Regions from separate parts of the Mesorhizobium huakuii genome, predicted to be linked through region 1. Evidence: riboswitches for the same ligand, from Rfam matches in the RefSeq annotation. Region 1 holds a riboswitch; the other holds the start of a gene.

Region 1 (3,252 bases):
CTGCCGGCGCCGGCTTCAGCCTGCCGCTGACGGCCATCGGCGTGCTGGCGGCCTTCTACCTTCCGGAGTGTGCCCTGGCCTGGTCCAAGGGTTGGCACCTGTCGCCACGCTCGGTCGCGGCAATCATGGCGCGCGACCTGATCTTGCCGGCGATGTGGGCACGCGGCTGGCTCGGCGGCGCCGTCGACTGGCGCGGCAATGCGATGACCATCGGCACCAAGGCGGCGGAACTGGAAGAGACGCCGTCGCGCGCCTGATCTCGACGGCTCAGCTTGATTCTAGGAGAAGTTATCGTATATACAAAAATTATTGGATTAGGCGCTATTTTTGTGTATACATAATTTATGAAACGCACCGATGGCGATGCTGTTCGAGTGGGATGAAAACAAGGCAAGGACGAACAAGGCCAAGCATGGCGTGGATTTTGCGATCGCTCCATCCTTCGATTTCGCCAATGGACTATGTCGAAAACCTCTAAGACAATCGTCCACCGCGAGGCTAGCCCGCCAAAGCAGTCACGTGCTGATGCTTTGGCGCTTGCCAGCAAGGCGCTCGCCGCGATGACCGATGAAGAAGATGCTACGATCATCGCTGCCGCCGAGGCCGATCCAGATGCACAACCGACCGATGTCGTTTCGCGCCGCAAGGTTGGCCGGCCACCACTTGCGCGCCCCAAGCGTGCCATACAGTTGCGGCTAGATGCCGATGTTCTCGACCGCTTCAAGGCTGATGGTGACGGCTGGCAGACGCGCATGAACGAAGCGCTGCGCAAGGCGGTGGGTCTGTAACCCTCGGCCTGCCGCTTGCCGCTATCCGGCCTTCAGCGCCTGCGCGATATCTTCCAGCAGATCGTCGGTATCCTCCAGGCCGATCGACAGCCTGAGCGTACCAGGCCCGATGCCGAGTTCGGCGCGCGCCTCGTCGCTCAAATTCTTGTGCGTCGTCGTCGCCGGATGGGTGATCAGGCTCTTGGCATCGCCAAGGTTGTTCGAGATCAGCACGATTTCGAGCGCGTTCTGCAGCGCGAAGGCCGCCTGCTTGCCGTCCTTGACGTCGAGGCAGATCAGCGTCGAGCCGCCCGACATCTGCTTCTTGACGATCTCGGCCTGCGGATGGTCGGCACGGCCGGGATAGATAACGCGGGCAATCTGCGGCTGATCTGCGAGGAAATCGGCGATCTTGCCGGCGCTCTCCGTCTGCTGGCGCACGCGCAGCGGCAGCGTCTCCAGGCCCTTTAGCAGCGTCCAGGCGTTGAAGGGCGACAGGCTGGGGCCGGTGTGGCGGAAATAGTCGTGCAAATTCTCGTCGATCCACTTCTTGTCCGACAAGATGACGCCGCCAAGACAACGGCCCTGGCCATCAATGTGCTTGGTCGCCGAATAGACGACGATATGGGCACCAAGCTGCAAAGGCTTCTGCTGCAAAGGCGTGGCAAAGACATTGTCGACGACAAGCCGTGCGCCGATCGAGTTGGCGAGCGAAGCGACGGCGGCGATGTCGACCACTTCCAATGTCGGATTGGTCGGGCTTTCCAGGAAGAACAGTTTTGTGTTTGGCCTGACCGCCTTTTCCCAGTTGGCGATGTCGGTGCCGTCGACCAGCGTCGCCTCGATGCCGTAGCGCGGCGCCAACGTTTCGACCACCCAGCGGCAGGAGCCGAACAAAGCGCGCGCCGCCACGATATGGTCACCGGCCTTGACGCTGCACAGAAGGGCCGCCGTCACCGCCGCCATGCCCGATGCCGTGGCGCGTGCGTCCTCGGCACCTTCCAGCGCGCACATGCGCTTTTCGAACATGTCGACGGTCGGATTGGCGTAGCGCGAATAGATGAAACCGGGTTCCTCGCCCTTGAAACGGGCTTCGGCGGCCTGGGCCGTTTGATAGACATAGCCCTGGGTCAGGTACATCGCCTCGGAGGTCTCGCCGAAGCCGGAACGCAAGGTTCCGCTGTGCACGAGGGCTGTCTGAGGCTTCCAGTTGCGCTTCTTGCTGCTCATCGCTCTTGTTCCAGACACAAAAAAACCGGCCGCGAAAGTCGCAACCGGTCCATACGGCCTCGCGGCCAACGGTCCTTTAGCGACTTGTTTAACGTGGCTGCAAGCCGACCGGCCAAATCACCACGGGATAACGACCCTTTAGACCCGTACCACGCTTGCGTCAATTGCCGGCTTCATTAAGAGGTTTGTACCAAGCAGGTTTCGCCAAAAGCCTGCCCTCTAGGAGCGTAGCCTTGCGGCAGACAGGCATTCTTCCCGATCAGGACATTGCGGCGCTGTTCCAGTCCGGTGCGCTGAAGTCGCCGCGCGCGCTCGATACCGACCAGATCCAGCCGGCCAGCCTCGATCTCAGGCTCGGCGACAAGGCCTGGCGGGTGCGCGCCTCCTTCCTGCCGGGTCCCAACCACAAGGTTTCGGAAAAGCTCGACAGGCTGAAGCTGCACGAGATCAATCTGGCCGAAGGCGCGGTGCTGGAGACGGGCTGTGTCTACATCGTGCCGCTGCTCGAAAGCCTGGCATTGCCGGCGGAGATTTCCGCCTCCGCCAATCCGAAGAGCTCGACCGGACGGCTCGACATCTTCACCCGTGTAATGACCGACCGTGGCCATGAGTTCGACAAGATCGCCGCCGGCTATAACGGTCCGCTCTACCTGGAAGTCAGCCCGCGCACCTTCCCGATCGTCGTGCGCACCGGCTCGCGCCTGTCGCAGATCCGCTTCCGCACCGGCAACGCGCTGCTCTCGGAAGCCGAACTCAATGAATTGCACCGCGCGCAGATGCTGGTCGCCACCGAACCGCCGAATATTTCGGGCGGCGGCATCGCGCTGTCGATCGATCTCAACGGCGACAGTGACGGGCTGGTCGGCTATCGCGGCAAGCATCACACCGGCCTCGTCGATGTCGACAAGCGCGCGGCGCAGGATGTCGTCGATTTCTGGGAGCCGATCCACAAGAGCGGCGCCGGCGAACTGGTGCTCGACCCGGATGAATTCTACATCCTGGTCAGCCAGGAAGCGGTACATGTACCGCCGCTCTACGCCGCCGAGATGACGCCCTTCGATCCGCTGGTCGGCGAATTCCGCGTCCACTATGCCGGCTTCTTCGACCCGGGCTTCGGCCATTCGGCATCAGGCGGCACCGGCAGCCGGGCGGTGCTTGAAGTGCGCAGCCACGAAGTGCCGTTCATCCTCGACCATGGCCAGATCGTCGGCCGGCTGGTCTACGAGCACATGCTGAAGCGGCCGCAGGCGCTCTA
Region 2 (3,252 bases), 1.9 Mb from region 1:
TCCGGAGCAATTCGTCGAGCACCAGCTTCGGGTTGCGGGTGGCCTGCAAGGTCTGCGACAGGACGACGAAGTCAAAACCCTTGTCGGGATAGAATTCGAGATCCTTGTCGGCATCGCCCTGGATGACAGAGAGGCCGCGCGCCACGCATTCGTTGACGCCGCGCTGCGACAGTTCAAGCCCACGGCCGTCGACCTGCTTGGCGTCCTGCAGCAATTCAAGCAATGAGCCGTCACCCGAACCGACGTCGAGCACGCGGGACTGAGGCGGGATGAGGTTGGCGACGACCTCGAGGTCGACGCGCTGGCTGCCGTTGACGCTCATGATGCGAGTCCTCTGGCGCGGGCTGCCGAGCCGATGAAGCCGTTGATGGCGGCAAACAGTTCCGGCTCGTCGAGCAGGAAGGCGTCGTGGCCGCGGTCGGTTTCGATCTCGACGAAGGATACCGAGGCACCGGCGGCGTTGAGCGCATGCACGATGGAGCGGCTTTCTTCCGTCGGAAACAGCCAGTCCGATGTGAACGACACCAGGCAGAAGCGGGTCTTGGTGCCGGCAAAGGCGTCGGCCAGGCGGCCGCCATGGTCGGCAGCAATGTCGAAATAGTCCATCGACCGCGTCATGTAGAGATAGGAATTGGCGTCGAAGCGGTCGACGAAGGTCATGCCTTGGTGGCGCAGATAGCTTTCGATCTGGAAGTCGGCATCAAAGCCGAAAGTCAGGTGGTCGCGGTCCTGCAGATTGCGACCGAATTTGCGGTGCAGGGCGGCTTCCGACAGGTAGGTGATGTGGGCGGCCATGCGCGCCACCGCCAGGCCCTTTTCCGGGCGCCTGCCATGCTCGAAATATTTGCCGCCATGCCAGTCCGGATCGGCCATGACGGCTTGCCGGCCGACCTCGTGGAAGGCGATGTTCTGCGAGGAATGGCGCGCGCCGGTGGCGATCGGCAGCGCCGAAAAGACGCGCTCGGGATAGCTCGACGCCCATTCCAGAACCTGCATGCCGCCCATCGAGCCGCCAAGCACGCAGAACAGTTTCTCGATGCCGAAATGGTCGATCAGCATCTGCTGCGCGCGCACCATGTCGCGGATGGTGATGACCGGCAGGTCGAGCCCATAGGGCTTGCCGGTGGCGGGGTTGGTCGAGGCCGGGCCGGTGGAGCCGAGGCAGCCGCCAATGACGTTGGAGCAGATGACGAAGAAACGGTTGGTGTCGATGATCCTGCCGGGGCCGATCAGCACTTCCCACCAGCCCGGCTTGCCGGTCACCGGATTGGTGTTGGCGACATGCTGGTCACCGGTCAGCGCATGGCAGACGAGGATGGCATTGGAGCGGGCATCGTTGAGCGTGCCGTAGGTCTGGTAGGCGATCTGGAACGGAGACAAAAGCGTGCCGGCATCGAGCTTGAGCGGTTGGTCCGGCCCGAAGCGCAACACCGGGCTCGACGGCTGGTCGGCCTCGTTGTTGGTCTTTCTTGCGCGCAGAGCGGCCATTCACATCTCTTCCATCGGTCGTCCGGCCAAGCGCGGACAACAAAAAACCGGCATTGCCGTCGCAAAGCCGGTTACAGGATGCAAACGGCCCTTTAGCAAGTTGTTTAACGTGGCTGCAAGCCGACCGGCCAAATCACCACGGAAGTTCTTATCTCTTCTAGGGCCATGGGGTGTTGGCGTCAACGGCGGCGTTTCTCACGGGTCGTTGTCCTTCTCGCCACCTTGCACAATTTGTGTAAACTACGTAAATTGCGCAAGCCAATCGAAGTCACTTCGGTTTTGTCACAGTCGACTTCACAGGCCCTTGCAGCAGATGGAGGCAAAGCATGCCCCGGAACACCGCAATCCCTGCGAGCGATTTCGCCCGAAATTTTGCTAAATATCAGGACGAAGCCATCTCCAAGAAGGTCATCAATGTGACCAATCATGGCCGAGTTGTGGGGGCGTATCTTTCCGCCGAGGAGTTCGAGCACTACGAATTGCTGAAGCGTCGTGAGCGTGAAATCCTGATCGTGGGCGAACTTGACGACGACACCATAGCTTCTATCGAATCGGCTGAGTATGGCGTGGAACCGAAGTGAGCCTGCCGCTTCCGAAACCGGGTCTGGTCATTCGCTATAATTTTCTTTGGAGTGCCGAACGCCTCTCCGGCAAAGTCGAAGGCACAAAGGATCGTCCTTGCGCGATCGTCGTTGCCACGCCGACGGACACGGATGGCCACATCCGCACCATTGTCGCTCCGATCACCCATAGCCCACCATCCGACAAGGCAACATCGGTCGAGATTCCGGCGGTGGTTTGCCGAGCTCTCGGCCTCGATGAAGGCCGGCACTGGATACGCCTCGACGAGTTGAACCGCTTCCTTTGGCCTGGCTACGATATTCGGCCGCGCTCCAACGGCAGTTACGCCTATGGAATGCTTCCGCCAGCCTTGTTCGATCAACTGCGGCACGGAATTCTGCAGCTTCAGCGGGCCCGCAAAGCCCGAATCACCGGCCGCGATGATTGACGCTACATGCGGTGGGCACCTCTCGACATTGCCGGCCATGGCTTGTATTCCCGCTGCGGCCTCGGATGAGGCTTTCTCGACAGGTTTTTACGACATGACGCAGACACCGGATCAGGCACGTCCAACCCCGCGCGCGGGCATCATGGACATCGACGCCTATGTGCCGGGCAAGAGCGCCGCACCCGCCGGTGTCGCCAAGGTGTACAAGCTGTCGTCGAACGAGAACCCGCTCGGTCCGTCACCGAAGGCGATCGAGGCCGCGCGTGAGGTTGCCGCCAGGCTCGACATCTATCCCGACGGCACCGCCAGGCGGCTGCGCGAGGCGATCGCCGAGGTGCATGGCCTCAACGCGCAAAACATCATCTGCTCCAACGGCTCCGACGAGATCCTCGGCCTCTTGGCGCAGACTTATCTCGCGCCCGGCGATGAGGCCATATTCACCGAACACGCCTTCATGGTCTACAAAATCTACATCCAGTCGGCCGGCGCCACCCCGGTTGTTATCAAGGAGACCGACGAGCGCGCCGATATCGATGCGATATTGGCCGCCGTCACGCCGCGCACCAAAATCGTGTTTCTGGCCAATCCCAACAACCCGACCGGCACCTATGTGCCTTTCCAGGAGGTACGCCGCCTGCATGCCGGCCTGCCCAGACATGTGCTGCTGGTGCTCGACGCGGCCTATGCCGAATATGTCCGCCGCAACGACTATGAAGCCGGCATCGAACTTGTCGGCAGCGCCGAGAATGTGGTGA

Evidence for each region. Region 1 has a riboswitch for S-adenosylmethionine ahead of HB778_RS19510 (O-succinylhomoserine sulfhydrylase). Riboswitches for the same ligand answer to the same signal wherever they lie in the genome.
Region 2: another riboswitch for S-adenosylmethionine. It lies ahead of metX (homoserine O-acetyltransferase MetX); the one in region 1 lies ahead of HB778_RS19510 (O-succinylhomoserine sulfhydrylase).

The regions. Positions count from the first base shown of each region.
Region 1 covers NZ_CP050296.1:3,961,584-3,964,835, forward strand. The annotation lists gene HB778_RS19500 (ceramide glucosyltransferase) at 1-257, shown strand, start outside; gene HB778_RS19505 (BrnA antitoxin family protein) at 561-788, shown strand; gene HB778_RS19510 (O-succinylhomoserine sulfhydrylase) at 810-1,997, opposite strand; SAM riboswitch at 2,054-2,131, opposite strand; gene HB778_RS19515 (2'-deoxycytidine 5'-triphosphate deaminase) at 2,231-3,252, shown strand, end outside.
Region 2 covers NZ_CP050296.1:2,082,828-2,086,079, reverse strand. The annotation lists gene metW (methionine biosynthesis protein MetW) at 1-322, opposite strand, end outside; gene metX (homoserine O-acetyltransferase MetX) at 319-1,488, opposite strand; SAM riboswitch at 1,561-1,638, opposite strand; gene HB778_RS10195 (hypothetical protein) at 1,815-2,069, shown strand; gene HB778_RS10190 (hypothetical protein) at 2,066-2,497, shown strand; gene hisC (histidinol-phosphate transaminase) at 2,592-3,252, shown strand, end outside.